DNA from 3 places in the Salinicola sp. 4072 genome. Region 3 is predicted to be linked to each of the others. Evidence: predicted binding sites of a transcription regulator. Region 3 holds the regulator's gene; each other region holds the start of a gene.
What was found. Region 3 encodes sigma-54, which starts transcription at its own class of promoters, with help from an activator protein. Its sites were predicted from a motif close to TGGCACNNNNNTTGCTNT; they were not measured.

Region 1: the regulator sigma-54 is predicted to act here: its motif matches at 3,393-3,410, upstream of R3F72_RS06075 (nitrate reductase).
Region 2: the regulator sigma-54 is predicted to act here: its motif matches at 3,651-3,668, upstream of glnL (nitrogen regulation protein NR(II)).

The regions. Positions count from the first base shown of each region.
Region 1 covers NZ_JAXOVV010000005.1:129,738-135,656, reverse strand. Annotated here, with positions in the region: gene cobA (uroporphyrinogen-III C-methyltransferase) at 1-329, opposite strand, end outside; gene R3F72_RS06075 (nitrate reductase) at 316-3,213, opposite strand; gene R3F72_RS06070 (NAD(P)/FAD-dependent oxidoreductase) at 4,058-5,293, shown strand; gene nirB (nitrite reductase large subunit NirB) at 5,290-5,919, shown strand, end outside.
Region 2 covers NZ_JAXOVV010000030.1:24,008-29,926, reverse strand. Annotated here, with positions in the region: gene R3F72_RS16325 (alpha-glucosidase) at 1-782, opposite strand, end outside; gene glnG (nitrogen regulation protein NR(I)) at 960-2,369, opposite strand; gene glnL (nitrogen regulation protein NR(II)) at 2,569-3,612, opposite strand; gene R3F72_RS16310 (DUF4124 domain-containing protein) at 3,754-4,326, opposite strand; gene glnA (glutamate--ammonia ligase) at 4,559-5,919, opposite strand, start outside.
Region 3 covers NZ_JAXOVV010000002.1:132,142-138,060, forward strand. Annotated here, with positions in the region: gene R3F72_RS02925 (KpsF/GutQ family sugar-phosphate isomerase) at 1-381, shown strand, start outside; gene lptC (LPS export ABC transporter periplasmic protein LptC) at 532-1,158, shown strand; gene lptA (lipopolysaccharide transport periplasmic protein LptA) at 1,155-1,697, shown strand; gene lptB (LPS export ABC transporter ATP-binding protein) at 1,798-2,523, shown strand; gene R3F72_RS02945 (RNA polymerase factor sigma-54) at 2,674-4,107, shown strand; gene hpf (ribosome hibernation-promoting factor, HPF/YfiA family) at 4,239-4,547, shown strand; gene ptsN (PTS IIA-like nitrogen regulatory protein PtsN) at 4,557-5,036, shown strand; gene rapZ (RNase adapter RapZ) at 5,054-5,919, shown strand, end outside.

The DNA.
Region 1 (5,919 bases), on a different contig from region 3:
CTGTGGTTGCCACGCGCCTTGCCGACGTAGTAGCGCTCGCAGCCCCGGGGCAGCAAGGCTAGAATGTCGGGGCCGACGAGCCGGTCATAGACCACGGCGTGTGCGGCCTCGATTCGTCGCAGGGCTCGTACGGTCAGCAGATCCGCGGCGCCGGGCCCGGCGCCGACCAGCGAAACCCGGCCGGCATCGTCAGCCGAGTCGACGACGTTTCTCGTCGATCTCGTGGTCACGACTCGGTTTCGAGCCGCCTGATAGAGCCGAGCCATCCAGCCGGCCGTCTCCAGCCTCTTCCCGCGCGTATTGCCTTGAGTTGCATCATAGGCTGGCATCGGCCATCTCCTCTTGTGTCTCTTCTTCGAGCAGGGCTTTCAGCTCGGGTTGGCAGGAACCGCATTGGGTACCGCAGGCGAGGCGTGCACCCAGCGCCTCGACGCTGGTATCGCCGGCGCGGATGGCGGCAATGATCGAATTCTGGCCGACCTGATGACAGCTGCAGACGATCGGGCCGTCGCTGCGCGCGCCGCTGGCACAGCCGGCCAGGATGCGACGCCGCGTCTCTCGATCGAGCAACTGGTCGCCTTCGCTGGCGAAGCAGTCGTCCAGCCAGCGCAACGACGGCAGCCCCTCCGGTGGCCCGACCATCAACCACCAGCGCAGCCGGCCGTTATCGATACCGCTGGCGCGCAGGCGCCCGCGCGCTTCGTCGTGACTCCACTGCGAGACCGGCCCGGGCAGATGGGACTCGGCCCATGCCAGCCAGTCGCGTCCCGCGGCATCCGGTTGACCGCCAAGCTGCCAGCGCACGGAATGGTCGAGAGGAATCCGAGCCCAGTAGGCGTAGTCTTCGCGCCCACTCTCTATGGCGGGCGCGATAGCGGGCGCGATCTCGGCCGCGATGTCGGCGGCGACGATCAATGTCGCTTCCCAGGAGATCGGCAGCGGACGAAGGCTGACTGCAGCCTGCTTCGATTCAGGCTGCCCGGAGATCGGATCGACGACCGCCGCCACCAGGCCATTGACCTTGGCCTGGCCGCTGAAGGCGTCGTTCCAGTGCATCGGCGCGAACAGCTCCCCCGGCCGCTGGGACTTGGCGATTCTGGCCCGGCCGCGATAGAGACCATCGCCCCCCGTCAGCTCGACCAGTTGCTGGTCGGCGACGCCGAGGCGTTCGGCATCCAGCGGGTGAATGTCGACGAAGGGCTCGCCGCGATGGTTCATCAGGCGGGAGGCCCGCGCCGTCCGCGTCATGGTATGCCACTGATCCCGTACCCGACCGGTGTTCAGGCGCAGCGGCCTTTCCCGGGTCAGTTCCTGGCGTACCGCCTGCGGACGAACCGGCAACAGCCAGGCACGGCCATCGGGCGTCGCGAAGCGGCCGTTCTCGAATAGCCGTGGCGTGCCCGCGGGGGCCGCGGCGGTCACCGGCCATTGAACCGGTGCCAGGCCGTCGTAGCCGGCACGATCCAGCCCCGCCAGCCCCGAAATGTCGAACGGCCGCCAAATGGCGCCGTCGCTTTCGCTACCCTCGCCTTCGACCGCGTTCTCGAAACCGGAGAGCCGGGCATGTTCGTCGAAGATCTCGAAGGGATCGACATAGGGAAATGCCTCGGCAAAGCCGAGACGTGCGGCGACCTGGGTCATGATCCACCAGTCGTGACGCGCCTCGCCAGGCGGCGGCAGCAACCCGCGCTGGCGGGAAATGCAGCGCTCGGAATTGGTGACGGTGCCATCCTTTTCCGACCAGCCAGTGGCCGGCAGCACGATGTCCGCGACCTCCAGGATCTCGGCATTCGCCATACAGTCGGAAACGATCACCAGCGGGCACGCCGCCAGGATGCGCTTGATGCGATTGGCCTCGGGCAGGCTGACCACCGGGTTCGTCGCCATGATCCAGACCGCCCGGATCTCCCCTCGCTCGATGGCGTCGAACAGCTCGGTGGCCTTGAAACCCGGCACATCGGGCAAGGTCGGCGTCAGCGTCTCGGTGCGCCAGAATCGGGTGACCCGATCGATGGCTCCCGGCGTGTGGTAGTCCATGTGCGCCGCGAGCTGGTTGGCCAGACCTCCGACCTCGCGCCCGCCCATGGCATTGGGCTGGCCGGTGATCGAAAACGGCCCCGCGCCCGGCAGCCCGATCTTGCCGCCCGCCAAGTGGCAGTTGATGATCGCCTGGCACTTGTCGGTGCCACTGCTCGACTGGTTGATGCCCTGGGAATAGAGTGTCACCACGTGCAGTTGCGTGGCGAACCAGTAGAAGAAGGTCTCCAGCCGCTCGGCGTCGACATCGCAGTCGCGAGCGACCGCCTCGATGCCGACATCGTCCTCGCAGGCAGCCTGCATCGTCTCTTCGAAGCCTCGGGTATGGCGTTCTAGATAGATCCGGTCGACCCGGCCAGCGGCGTGCATCCAGGCCAGCAGCCCGTTGAACAGCCGGGCATCGCTGCCGGGCGCAATACCGAGATAGAGGTCGGCGATTTCGCAGCTGTCTGTCACCCGGGGGTCGATCACCACGATGCGCATCAGCGGGTTGCGCTGCTTGGCGGCCTTCAGCCGCTGATAGATCACCGGATGATTCCAGGCCAGGTTGGAGCCGACCAGCACGACCAGTTCCGCGCACTCCAGATCCTCATAACAGCAAGGTACCGCGTCGGCGCCGAAAGACCGCTTGTAGGCAGCCACCGCCGAAGCCATGCAAAGCCGCGAATTGGTATCGACATGAGGCGTTCCCAGGAAGCCCTTGAACAGCTTGTTGGCAACGTAATAATCCTCGGTCAGCAGCTGTCCGGAGAGATAGGCTGCCACCGTCTCCCGGCCATGCTCGCGCTGCGTCGATGCCAGCCGTGACGCGACGCACTGCAGCGCCTCGTCCCAACCCACCGCTTCGCCATCGACGACGGGATGCGACAGGCGCCCCCGCTCGCCCAGCGTCTCGTGCAGCGCACTGCCCTTGACGCAGAGACGCCCCTGGTTGGCTGGGTGAGCCGGATCCCCGGCGACATCGGTCAGCGTACCGTTCTCGACTGTCGCAACAACGCCACAACCGACGCCGCAATACGGGCAGGTCGTGGTGCCCTTGTAAGACGGGCAGGTCGTGGTGCTCTCGGAAGAGGATCTGGTGGCGGTGCACTCGAAAGAGAAGCCAGTGTCGCCGAACGACTCGCGGGGCGTCGTTCGCCGAGGCTGTGGATCGGTCGTGCTGTACGGATTGGGCATGAACGCCTCCCTGAAACGCAAAGAGGCCTGACTTCACGCTGAACGTGAGGTCAGGCCTCTTTGCCTGCTGCCGCGTGATCCTGCCGGTATCCGCGGTGCGTCGTGATCATTGCCGTTGTTGCGTGCCGGAGCGCTGCTCGTTGCCGACGTTGGCAACTGGCACACCTGGGTAAAAGATCGAAGCAATAAGCAGGCCACCGGCCGCTTTTTCCTTTTTCGACAATCTTCTGCAGCCACGCCCACCCCGCGCCTCGAAATCGAGAGATCCGATCTCGGGCCGTTCATGCCAACCTTTGGTGCGAAAGCGCGCAACGTTGCACCGGCGTTGCGCAGGCCAGCGCCCATCCGCCCTCTTCCTGCCCGCTTTCGATAGCGCTCGTTGCTACCAAGCCACTGAATCGATTTGAAGATCGGCGAACTGGCATGGCCTTCGCTTGAGTTCCACCATCGGCGACCAATGGCGGTCGCGATCGCCAGGCCGGCGCTGCATCGAGGCAGCGTCGCGCCAGATAGCCATGGCACGCCCCGGCAGGCTGACGGTTGCCACTGCATTCGTCGGCTCTCGGGCGTCGCATCGATATTCAGGCACATCGATATTCAGGCAAAGGCGCCTGATGCCGCGGAGTTCAATACTCCGTGTCATCAGGTGCCTTTTGCGTTGCGCCGCCGTTTTTCCAGGCGTCTCTTCCGAACTCGGAAAACGTCTGCGCTTGAAAACGTCGCTTGACGGGGGATCAACATGAGCAGGACCGCCCTTTCTCTATCCAAAGCACCAGCCAATGCTCCATCCAAAGCACCAGCCGATGCGCCATCCAAAGCACCACCCGATGCCGGAGAACATCTGGTGATCATCGGCAATGGCATGGCCGGACACCGGCTGCTGCAGGCGCTACAGGACCGTCCGACCCGGCCGATTCACATCACCACGATCGGCGAGGAGGCTTCACCGGCCTACAACCGGATCCTGCTGTCGCCGTGGCTGGCCGGCGAGATCGAACGCGACTCCCTCGATACCCGGCTGAGCGACGAGATGTCCGCCAGCGTCGAGTGGCGGCTGGGCGAGCGCGTGGTGACGATCGACCGTACCCATCGACGTGTCCATACCGACATCGGCGACCCGGTTCACTACGACCGTCTCGTCATTGCCACCGGTTCACGCCCCACGCTGCCGGCTATTCCCGGCATCGAGCTGGGTAACGTCGGCGGCTTTCGCAATCTCGACGATGTCGACTGGCTGATCGCCCGATCATCGGGCAGCCGGGCGGTGGTCGTCGGCGGCGGGCTGCTGGGGCTGGAAGCGGCGGAGGGCCTGCGCAAGCGTGGCCTGGCGGTCACGCTTTTGCAGCGCGGCGATCGACTGATGAACCGCCAGCTCGATGTCACCGCCGCCACCTGGTTGCGTGACACGCTCGAACGGCGCGGGCTGACGATAGAGACCCATGCGAGCCTGTCCGGCTGTGACGCCGACGCCCAGGGCAACGTCCAGGCCGTGCGACTGACCGACGGCCGCCGACTGGCCGCCGACTGCGTGGTGGTGGCCGCCGGCATCACGCCCAACGCCGAGCTCGGCCGCCTGGCCCGTCTCGATGTCGGCGCCGGCATCTGCGTCGATGCCACCTTGACTACCCGCGATCCCCGGATTCATGCCATCGGTGAATGCTGCGAATTCGACGGCACCACGGTGGGCCTGGTCGAGCCGATCTGGCAGCAGGTCGAGACCTTGGCGGATCTCCTCGGCGGCCAGACGCCGCAACCCTACAGCGACAGCGCCTGCGCCACGCGGCTGAAAGTCGCCGGCATCTCTCTCTACGCGTTCGGCCCCGTCGAGGCGGAACCCGACGACGACATCCTGACCTACGCCGACCCGGAAGGCGGCGATTATCGCCGCCTGCTGCTTCGCAACGACCGACTGATCGGCGCCGTGCTCTACGGCGATACCGGCGATGGTCCGGCGCTGTTTCAGCTGTCCCGAGCCGGTGCGGATCTCGGCCACCATCGCGATCTGCTGCTGTTCGGCGCGAGCGATGTCGCGCAACGCCTGACCGAAGACACTCAACACTCACTGGAGGAAGCGGCATGACCTTCGAAGCCGACACCCCGACCCCGCCCCGCAAGCCTCGCCTGATCGTGATCGGCAATGGCATGGTCGGCCACTACTGTCTGGAGCAGCTGGTCGAACGCCAGGCGCATCAGCACTACGCCATCACCGTCTTCGGCGAGGAACGCCACCGCGCCTACGATCGCGTGCATCTATCAGACTACTTCACCGGCAGCGATGCCGATGCCCTGGCCCTGGGCGAAGCGGACTTCTGCGCCAGACATGGCATCGACCTTCGCCTGGGAGAAGCCGTCAGCGCCATCGACCGTGAATCCCGCCTCGTCGTCACCGAACGTGGCGGCCACGCTTTCGACCAGTTGATCCTGGCGACCGGCTCCTACCCCTTCGTGCCGCCGATTCCGGGTAACGACCGCCCCAACTGTTTCGTCTACCGTACTCTGGACGATCTCGATGCGATCCGCGCCGCGGCCGAAACGGCTTCCAGTGGCGTGGTCGTCGGTGGCGGCCTGCTGGGGCTGGAGGCCGCCAATGCCCTGCGCGGCCTGAATCTCGACACCGCCGTGGTGGAGTTCGCGCCGCGCCTGATGCCGATGCAGGTCGACACCGAAGGCGGCGATCTGCTGCGCGAAAAGATCGAGCAGTTGGGG
Region 2 (5,919 bases), on a different contig from region 3:
TCCATCAGCGCGCGCAGTTCGTTCAGAAACCCGATGTTCTCCGGTTGGCTGATGTCGAACTGATGCCGCTGCATCGAATAGGGGTTCGATGCCGGCACGCTGGGGGTCTTCAGCTCGCCGCTGCCCAGCGCCGGGTTGTCCTGCAGGCCCAGGCTGTGGAAGTAGAAGTTCGAGGTATCCAGGCGGAAGCCGTCGACGCCGAGATCGAGCCAGAAACGGGCGTTATCGAGCTGCTCCTTGCGCACCGCCGGGTTGTGGAAGTTGAGATCCGGCTGGCAGGAGAGGAAGTTGTGCAGGTAGTACTGGCGGCGCCGGCTGTCGAAGGTCCAGGCGCTGCCGCTGAAGAACGACAGCCAGTTGTTCGGCGCCGTGCCGTCGGGTTTGGGATCGGCCCAGACGTACCAGTCGGCGCGCTGATTGTCGCGGGAACTTCGGCTCTGCAAAAACCAGTGGTGCTGATCGGAGGTATGGCTCAGCACCAGATCGATGATCACTTTCAGCCCCAGCCCGTGGGCGCGCTCGAGCAGCATCTGGAAATCGTGAAAGGAGCCGAACATCGGATCGACGCCGCGATAATCGGTCACGTCGTAGCCGAAGTCTTTCATCGGCGACGGAAAGAACGGTGAAATCCAGATCGCATCGACACCCAGTTCGGCCACGTAGTCCAGCTTGGCAGTGATCCCGGGAAGATCGCCGATGCCGTCGCCACGCGCATCCATGAAACTTCGGGGATAGATCTGGTAGATGACGCTGCCACGCCACCATTGGGTCGAGTCGAACATGGAACTCCCCACGTTGGTGAATATTGATCATGGCCTTCAACCTGCCAGGACGATGCCCGGCGATCCACCGGACGTCGCCCGAACGCGTTCGGAGACTCGACCCGCGAGCCTGCGGCTCCGCCGGCTGACAGGCCGACGAACGGTAGCCACGGCAATGATGACGGAGCGCTCCCGGCGCTATTCGTCGGCCAGTGCCGGCAACAGCACCTTGACCTTGCGCGTCAGCGTATTGCGCCCCCAGCCCAGCAGTTCGGCAGCCTCGCCCTTGCGTCCGCCGGTATGCTTCAGGGCGGTCTCGATCAGGATCCGCTCGAAATCCGGCACCGCCTCTTCGAGCAGGTGCGTGTGACCCGAGGCCAATGCCCGATCGGCCCATTCCCGGAACGCGTTGCGCCAGTCGCCGCTCGGCGTCTCGCTCCCTTCGAGTTCGCGCAGCTCCGGCGGCAGGTCGTCGACCAGCACTTCACGGCCGGAAGCCATCACGGTAAGCCAGCGACAGGTGTTTTCCAGCTGTCGAACGTTGCCGGGCCAGGGTAGGCGTGTCAAATGCGTCTCGGCCTCCTTGGTCAGCACCTTGGACTCGGCCGAGAGCTCCTTGGCAGCCTCGGCGAGAAAGTGCTGGGCCAGGCGCGGAATATCCTCGCGGCGCTCTGACAGTCGGGGCAGATGGACGCGAATCACGTTGAGCCGGTGGAACAGATCCTCGCGGAAGCGCCCATCCGTCACCAGTTTTTCCAGGTTCTGGTGCGTCGCGGCGATGATCCGCACATCCACCTTGACCGGCACGTGCCCCCCGACCCGGTAGAACTCGCCGTCCGCCAGCACGCGCAGCAGGCGCGTCTGGGTATCGGCGGGCATGTCGCCGATCTCGTCCAGAAACAGCGTGCCGCCATCGGCCTGCTCGAAACGCCCGCGCCGCTGGGCGGCAGCGCCGGTGAACGCCCCCTTTTCGTGGCCGAACAGCTCGGATTCCATCAGATCCTTGGGGATCGCGGCCATGTTGAGCGCGATGAACGGGTGTCCGCTGCGCGGGCTGTGCTGGTGCAACGCCTGGGCGACGCGCTCCTTGCCGGTGCCCGATTCGCCATTGATCAGCACCGTGATGTGCGACTGCGACAGCCGGCCGATCGCCCGGAACACCTCCTGCATCGCCGGCGCTTCACCGATGATCTCGGCGGACAGACCCTCCGGCATCGCCGCGGGAGAACGCCGCTCGCGGGCGTGCGCCACCCCGCGCCGAACCAGCGCCAGCGCATCGTCGACATCGAACGGCTTGGGCAGGTATTCGAACGCGCCACCCTGATAGGACGCCACGGCACTGTCCAGGTCGGAGTGCGCCGTCATCACGATCACGGGAAGGTCGGGATGCATCTGGCGGACTTTTGCCATCAGATCGAGCCCGTCGAGCCCCGGCATGCGAATGTCGGTCAGCAGCACGTCCGGCGGGTTGCGTTCGATCGACTCGAGCGCAGCATCGGCCCGCTCGAAGGATTGCACTTCCAGATCCGGCTGTGCCAGTGCCCTTTCCAGAACCCAGCGAATCGCACGATCGTCGTCGACGATCGCGATACGGGCGACTTCAGTCATGGCAGTTCTCCAGCAGAACGGTGAATCGCGCTCTCAGCGACTTCGGTACTCTCGACAACTTCGGGACTCGCGACAACTTCGGGACTCGCGACAACTTCGGGACTCGCGACAACTTCGGGACTCGCGACAACATGGGCCAACGGCCCGCGCGCACGACCCGGTCGAGGCGCTCGCGTACGAAGAAGGGATGCGGCCAATCTCACTGCTGCGCCTCGAACGGGATCAGCAGCCGGAACTCCGTGGCGCCCGGCTGGGATTCGCATTCGATCAACCCCTGATGCTGATGCAGAATCGACTGCGCGATCGACAATCCCAGGCCGCTACCCTCGGCGCGACCGGAGACCATGGGGAAGAACAGCGTCTCGCGGATGTGCTCCGGAATGCCCGGGCCGTTGTCGACGATCGCGACTTCACACACCAGCCGGTGGCGCTCGGCGCCCAGGGTGAACTGACGGCGAACCCGGGTACGCAGCAGCAGGCGCGGCTCGGGCGTTCCGAACTCTTCCATGGCTTGAACCGCATTACGCGCAATGTTGAGGACGGCCTGAATCAACTGCGGCTCGTCGCCGACCAGATCCGGCATGCTGGGGTCGTAATCGCGCTCGAATCTCAGTTGATGATGCTCCGCCTCGAGCAGCGCCCGCACCCGCTCCAGCACCTTGTGCACATTGAGCGGCTCGTGGTGCACCAGCGTATTCGGGCCCAGCATGCGATCGACCAGATCCCGCAGGCGATCCGCCTCCTCGACGATGATTCGGGTGAATTCGGCCAACTGCGGATCGGGGAGATCCCGCTCCAGCAACTGCGCGGCGCCGCGGATGCCACCCAGTGGATTCTTGACCTCGTGGGCGAGGCCGCGCATCAGCACCTTGACCGTCTCCTGGCGTGCGATCAGCGCCTCCTCGCGGGAAATTCGCAATAGCCGATCCCGCGGCTCGATCTCGAGCAGCAGTTCGCGGCTGGTGATCGGCGTCGCGGTGAAATCCACCGTGATCACTTCCCCGGCGGTCAGCACCATCGCCGCTTCCCGCTGCGTGTAGGGATGAAACTCCTGCATCGCCTTGAGCAGCACCTGTCGGATGCTGCCGTCCTCGCCGTTCAAGCACTCCAGCCAATGACCGACCACCCGGGGCCGGCTCGCGGCCAGTAGCGCCTCGGCGGCAGGGTTGAGCCAGCGCACGTGCAGATGCTCGTCGAGTAGCAGGACGGCGGTCGTCAAGTGCTCCAGCAAACGTTGATACATGCGTCGTTCCATCGTGGTGATCCGGTATGTGCTTATACAGTGCAAAAACCGCGCCACTCCCCGATTTCGCTCAGGACCGGGAAACGCTCAATAGCAACCAAGTCTTCATTCACCAAAATGGTGCAATTCTCAAATCGCTGCCTATCGATTATTCGAATTCGGGTTATTGGGATTGGCGGGCAGGTTGACGCTGGCCCGCTGGACGTAGAGCGTCACCGCTGGCGTCGACAGCCGCACCTGGCCCTGAGCGTCCAGCAGCTCAGCCTGGATCTGGTGCTCGCCGCGCTCGAGCTGGCTCAGCGCGAACACGCTGGTATGCATCGGCGATTGACTCACCTTGCCGTCGACCCGGAGCTGAACCCGGTCGCCCGGCTGCAGTTCGGGCTCGATCGCCAATTGCACCTGAACGTTGCCGCCCTGGCCGGTCGGCAGGGTCTCGCCATTGCTCGGGCTGGTGATCGCAAAGCGCTCGTAGTCGACCGCCGAAGGCGATGTCGGCGTCGACTCGGCCGGGCGCGAGCGGCTTTCGACCTCTGCCGGATCGACCACCGTAATGGGCTTGAGATCGACCCGGTTGCCCTGTCCGGGCTCGTCGCTATAGACCACGTTGCCGTTGGCATCGACATGCCGATAGACCGGGGCCGCCAGTGCCGGCAACGCCACAATCAGCGCCGCCACACCGCCGACCATCCACCCAACCCGTCGTGCTTGCATCGTTATCCTCTCCTTGTCGCCCACCGATCATGACACCGGTTTATCGGCCGATACCGGCCAGGGCCTGAATGTGTCCGGCTCGCCTTGGCCCCCGGTGCCTCCCTACGCCCGGGCCGACGGACTCCTCGTGCAGATCTTTCGGCAAGAGGCCAAGAGCCGGCAAAAGCAGGACGCTCCACGAACGAAAAAGCCCCACCGAGGTGGGGCTTTTCGTCAGGCCAAGGTGTGAACCTCAGACACTGTAGTAGAGGTCGAACTCGACCGGATGCGTCGCCAGACGCAGGCGCTCGACGTCTTCGTTCTTCAGCTCGATGTAGGCATCGATCATGTCGTCGGTGAACACGTTACCTTCGGTCAGGAAGGCGCGATCGGCGTCGAGTGCTTCCAGCGCCTGATCGAGGCTGGTGGCCACGGTCGGGACCTTCTTGCCTTCTTCCGGCGGCAGATCGTACAAGTTCTTGTCCATGGCATCGCCAGGGTGAATCTTGTTCTTGATGCCGTCGATACCGGCCATCAGCATCGCCGCGAACGCCAGGTACGGGTTGGCGGTCGGGTCGGGGAAGCGAGTCTCGACGCGCTTGCCCTTCGGGTTGGAAGTGTACGGAATACGAATTGACGCAGAGCGGTTACGCGCACTGTAGGCGAGCATGACCGGCGCTTCGAAGCCCGGCACCAGACGCTTGTAGGAGTTCGTCGAAGCGTTGGTGAAGGCGTTCAGCGCGCGTGCGTGCTTGATGATGCCGCCAATGTAGTACAGCGCCATTTCGGACAGACCGGCGTACTCGTCGCCCGCGAACTGGTTCTGGCCATCTTTCCAGAAGGACTGGTGAACGTGCATCCCGGAACCGTTGTCACCGACCAGCGGCTTGGGCATGAAGGTTGCCGTCTTGCCGTAGGCGTGCGCCACGTTGTGGATGACGTACTTCATCTCCTGAACTTCGTCGGCCTTCTTCACCAGGGTGTTGAACTTGACGCCGATTTCGTTCTGACCGGCGTTGGCCACCTCGTGGTGATGCACTTCGACGCTCTGGCCGATCGCCTGCAGCGTGTTACACATTGCGCTGCGGATATCGTGGAAGCTGTCGACCGGCGGCACGGGGAAATAACCACCCTTGACGCGCGGACGGTGGGCCAGGTTGCCACCTTCGACCTGACGATCGGTGGACCAGGCACCCTCTTCGGAAGAGATCTTGTACATGGAGCCTTCGATATCGGTCTTCCAATGCACTTCGTCGAAGATGAAGAACTCGGGCTCCGGACCGAAGAAAGCGGTGTCGCCCAGGCCGGTGCTGTTCAGATAGGCTTCGGCACGCTTGGCGATGGAGCGCGGATCGCGCTCGTAGCCCTGCATGGTGGCCGGCTCGATGATGTCGCAGCGCAGGATCAGCGTGGAGTCTTCGGTGAACGGATCGAGGAAGGCAGTCCCGTCTTCCGGACGCAGAATCATGTCGGACTCGTTGATGCCCTTCCAGCCTTCGATGGAGGAGCCGTCGAACATCTGACCATCTTCAAAGAATTCCGCATCGACAGCACTGGCAGGAATCGTGACGTGCTGCTCCTTGCCCTTGGTATCGGTAAAGCGCAGATCCACCC
Region 3 (5,919 bases):
CTGCTGCGCGTCGCCGACCTCATGCACGAGGGCAGCCGGCTCCCCAGCGTCCCGACCGGCAGCCCGTTGCGAGAGGCGCTGCTGGAGATGACGCTCAAGGGCATGGGGTTCACCTGCGTCGTCGATGAACACGGCCTGCTGGTCGGTGTCTATACCGACGGCGATCTGCGCCGAACGCTCGACCAGCGTGGCGATTTCAGCCTGCTTCGTGTCGATGACGTCATGACTCGGGGTGGCAAGACGGCAACGCCGGACATGCTGGCCGCGGAAGCGGTACGGATCATGGAGGACAACCGAATCACCGCACTGGCCGTGATCGAAGATGGCGTCCCCGTGGGGGCGCTGCACATGCATGATCTGCTGAGAAGCGGGGTCATCTGACCTGCCATCGAGGCCATACCTCGATGGCATCGTTGCAATGAAGCGGTCCGTCGTGTCCAGCACCAAGGCAACGACGCGGTTCGAGCCTTCAAGGCTCACGTTCATCAATGCCAGTTCGATCAAGGCTTTCGTTTAAGACAAGGAGCAACCGTGGCCAAGACAGCCGGATTTCAGTCACCCTGGTGGAGGCGCCTCGGCCTGTTGGCACTACTGCTGATTCTGGGTGGCGGGCTGACCTATCTGGATCAGCGTGGAGAAAACCAGCAGGAGTCCGCAACCAGCAACATGACTGGCGAGCCCGACTACTACCTCGAAGAGGCCAGCATGACGCGCTTCGATGCTCAGGGGCGCGCCTATCAACGCCTGGATACGCCGCGGCTGGTACACACGCCCGCCGACGATGTCATTCGTACCGAGACACCCCACGGCTACCTCATCGACGACGAGCAGCGCCAGTGGCAGGTGACCAGCGACACGGGGGTAATGGATCGCAGCGGCGAGCAGTTGACCCTGGAGGGCAATGCGCGCCTGATACAACCGGAGCAGGCGTGGAGCCTGGAAACGCAGACACTGCATTACGACAATCGCGAAGCCCATGCCTGGAGTGACACACCCGCCGTGTTGCGTCAGCATGACCAGCGCATGCGTGGTGATCACTTCGATGCCTGGATCAACGAAGACCGTATGCGCCTGACCGACAACGTGCAGGGGCACCTGCCACAGCAACCCCAATCACAGCAATCCCAGTCACAGCAATCTGAGGATCAAGGATCATGAGGCGAGAACTCGGCCAACTCCTGGTGCTTACCGCACTGGGCTTCACCAGCCTTCCGACCATGGCACTGGAAAGCGATGCCAGCTCGCCGATCGAGATCGCCGCCGATCAGTTCGAGCTCGACGACCGCCAGGGCACTGCCGTCTACACCGGCAATGTCGACATGCAACAAGGCAGCATGAAACTGAAGGCTGCACGCGTCGACATCCAGCGGGGTAACAACGGCGAGGTCAACCAGGTCACCGCCAAAGGTGGGGGCGGAGAGCGCGCCTACCTCGAACAGAAACCGGCGCCCGACGAAGAGATCGTCAAGGGCTGGGGCGACACCGTCGTCTATCACGCCGCCGAGCGCCGCGTGGAACTGGTCGGCAACGCCGAGCTGCATCAGGCCGGCGATACCTTCGATGGCGCCTACGTCGAATACTATCTCGACTCGCGCCGCGTCCAGGCTCGTTCCAGCCAGGACGGCGACGGCAGTGGCGACGGTCGCGTTCGCATGACACTTACGCCGCGCAACGCTTCCGAACAGTCGTCCCAATAGTCATTCCAGTCATGATTCCAGAGAAGATTCGGGCTCTGCTCCCGACCACGCTCACCGGGCCTGAATCGCTCTGCGCCGCGTCGCCACAAGGATCGCATCCATGAAAACGCTAACGGCCGCCAATCTGGCCAAGAGCTACAAGGGACGTCGCGTCGTCCACGATTTCAGTCTGACCCTGCGCCAGGGCAGCATCGTCGGCCTGCTCGGCCCCAACGGCGCAGGCAAGACCACTTCCTTCTACATGATCGTCGGCCTGGTCAAGTCCGATGCCGGCAGCGTTCATATCGACGACCACGACCTCAGCCGTGCGCCGATGCATGACCGGGCGCGAGCCGGGATCGGTTATCTGCCGCAGGAAGCCTCGATCTTTCGCAAACTGAGTGTCGCCAACAACATCATGGCCATTCTCGAGACGCGCAAGGATCTGGACCGCGCCGGGCGACGCGAACAGCTTGAGCGGCTGCTCGCCGATTTTCACGTCGACCATATTCGCGACAACCTCGGCATGAGCCTGTCCGGCGGCGAACGCCGGCGCGTCGAGATCGCACGCGCGCTGGCCACGGAGCCGGCCTTCGTCCTGCTCGACGAGCCCTTCGCCGGCGTCGACCCGATCTCGGTCGGCGATATCAAGAGCATCATCCGCCAGCTCCGCGATCGGGAGATCGGCGTTCTCATCACCGATCACAACGTGCGCGAAACGTTGGATATCTGCGACAACGCCTACATCGTCGGCGACGGGCAGATCATTGCCGAGGGCCGCCCCGAAGCCATTCTCGACAACCAGCGCGTTCGCGACGTCTATCTTGGTCACGAATTCCGGTTATAATCCGATTTCCCGCCCCCACCGTGTTTCTTTCCGGCGGCCAGCCTTGCCTGAGCCGCCTTGAGTGGCATGTTTCTTGCATAAATCGTTGCATGTCGTCAGATCAATCAGTAACGTGGCTATTCCCTCGTTGATTATGACGACCGTTTCGCCATGTCCATGAAGCCTTCGCTGCAACTCAGAGTCGGCACGCAGTTGACCATGACGCCTCAGCTCCAACAGGCGATTCAACTGCTGCAGCTGTCGACGCTCGACCTGTGCCAGGAGATTCAACAAGCGCTCGAATCCAACCCGATGCTGGAGCTGGAAGAGCAGTATTCGGAGCAGGAGACCCCGGAAGCGCCGGAAGACGACTGGCCCAGCGACATTCCCGAAGAGCTGGCGCTCGACAGCGACTGGAGCGACACCTATCAGGACGCCACCGCCGGATCGCTGGGCAGCGGCAGCGGCAGCGAAGAGGCGCCGGATTTCGACCGCAACGCCGCTGCCACCAGTCTGCACGACCACCTTTTGTGGCAGATGGCGATGGGCGATTTCGACGACCGCGAGCGCGAGCTGGGCGAATGTCTGATCGACGCGATCAATGACGACGGCTACTTCACCGGCTCTCTCGACGAACTGGCCCTCAGCCTCCGCACCCAGCGCGACGATCGCGTGACCACGGCGGATCTCGAACACATGCTGATGCGTCTGCAGCAGTTCGACCCCACCGGCGTCGGCGCCCGCGACCTGCGCGAATGCCTGCTGCTCCAGCTCGGTACGCTGGACGCGGACACCCCACTGCTGCCACAAGCCAAACGCCTGGTACGCCAGTTTCTCGAGGCCCTGGCCGGCAACGATCGGCGACTGCTCAAACGCCGCCTGCGGCTCGAGGACGACGAACTCGACAGCGTCATCGCGATGATCCGCACGCTCGAACCACGCCCCGGGCAACGCTTCGATACCTGCCGCGACGACTACGTGATTCCCGACCTCGTCGCCACGCCCTCCCCCGACGGCTGGCGCATCGAGCTCAACGCCGAGGCGCTGCCACGTCTGCGCATCCAGCCCGACTACGCCGCCCTGATCAAGCGCGCCGACAAGAGTGACGACAACACCTTCCTGCGCCAGCATCTGCAGGAGGCCCGCTGGCTGCTCAAGAGCCTTTCGAGCCGCAACGACACGCTGCTGCGTGTCGGCCGGGAGATCATGTCGCGCCAGGTCGATTTCCTCGAGCGCGGCGAAGAGGCCATGAAGCCGCTGATACTGGCCGACATCGCCGGCAGCGTCGACATGCACGAGTCGACGATTTCCCGGGTCACGACCCAGAAGTACATCCACACGCCTCGCGGCGTGTTCGAGCTCAAGTACTTCTTCTCGAGCCAGGTCGGCGGTCAACGCGGGGAAGGCGACAGCTATTCGAGCACGGCGATTCGCGCCCGGATCAAGAAGTTCATTGGCGAAGAGCCCCCCAGAAAGCCGCTCTCGGACAGCAAATTGGTCGAATTGCTTGCCCAGTCCGATATCTGCGTTGCCAGGCGCACCGTGGCCAAATATCGGGAAGCCATGGGCATTCCCTCGTCCAGTGAACGCAAGCGCCTTTCCTGACGTCCCGACTGTACGGCGAGGCAAAATCGATCCAGGACTCGCCAAACCGGAGGATATCGATCACGATGCCTTTGCAGTGACCTGAAAAGGGTTACAATCAAAAGTGCCATCTGCCGCAACAGGAGTGTGTCATGCAAGTGAACGTTACCGGCCATCATGTCGAGCTGACCGATGCCCTCCGGGACTATGTCGGAGAAAAACTCGTTCGTTTGGAGCGTCACTACGACAATATCACCAATGTTCAGGTCACCCTGAGTGTCGAGAAGGAGCGCCAACAGGCAGCCTGTACCCTGCATGCCGCAGGCGGCGATCTGCACGCCGAAGCCAGCGATACCGACATGTATGCCGCCATCGATTCACTGGCCGACAAACTCGACCGTCAACTGGTCAAACACAAAGAGAAGGCACAAGCCCGCGCCCAAGGCGCCGGCGCCCGTTAACGCCTGATGATGACACTGGAAAGCATTCTGCCCCCCGAACGTACCCTTTACGGGGTCACGGGGGGTAGCAAAAAACGTCTGCTGGAATTCTTCAGCACCTTCATCGCCCAAAACACACCCAGCCTGGATAGCCAGGAAGTCTTCAGCCGTCTGATCGGACGTGAGCGACTGGGCAGCACGGGGATCGGCAACGGCGTTGCCATCCCTCACGCGCGCAGCCCTCACTGCAAGGGGCCGATCGCGGGATTCATGCGCCTGAAGGACGCCATCGACTTCGACGCGATCGACGGTGAACCGGTGGATCTGGTATTCGTGCTGCTGGTACCGGAAGAAGCGGACGATACCCACCTTTCGCTACTGGCCGAGGTCGCCGGCGTCATGAATCAGGGCAGCGTCAGACAGCAGTTGCGTCACGCGGAGACTCAGCAGGCGCTGCACGACGCGCTGATCGATGCCATTCGTCATCATCAACCCAACGACGACGACTGAACCAGGACACACTAGGCATGCAACTCGTCATCATCAGCGGCCGCTCCGGCTCGGGAAAATCGATCGCCCTGCAGGCGCTGGAAGATCTGGGCTACTACGCCATCGACAACCTCCCGGCCAATCTGCTGGCACCGCTGATCGACGAACTGCGCAGCGCTCCGCCCACGCGCCCCAACGTGGCGGTCAGCATCGATGCACGCAACCTGCCGGAATCGCTCGAACGCTTCCCGGTCCTGCTGAATGCGGTGCGAGAGCGCAGGATCGACACGCAGGTCGTCTATCTCACCGCCGACGCCAAGATTCTGCTGGAGCGCTACTCGGCCACCCGCAGGCGTCATCCGCTGACACGCGGCAACGACATGACGCTGGCCGAGGCGATCGATCACGAGCAGGAATATCTCGCACCGATTCGCCGCATGGCCGACCTGGTGATCGATACCCAGGGGCTTTCGGTACACGAACTGCGGGCGCGGATCGGGGAACAGGTCGCCAAGCACACCGGCGGCCGTCTGACGTTGACCTTCGAGTCCTTTGGCTTCAAACGCGGCGTGCCGCTGGACGCCGACATGGTCTTCGACGCGCGCTGCCTGCCCAATCCGTTCTGGGACCCCGGCCTGCGCGCCTATGACGGCCGCGATGCCCAGATCGTCGAGTTTCTGGAATCCTACCCCGACGTCCACGCCATGGCGGGCGATATCCACGCCTGGCTGACTCGCTGGCTGCCCGCCTACCTGGCCAGCCATCGTAGCTACCTGACGGTGGCGATCGGCTGCACCGGCGGCCAGCACCGCTCGGTCTACCTGATCGAACGCCTGGCTCGCCACTTCCATCATGAATCCACCGACATTCGACTTCGCCATCGCGAACTCGGTATTCAGACCGC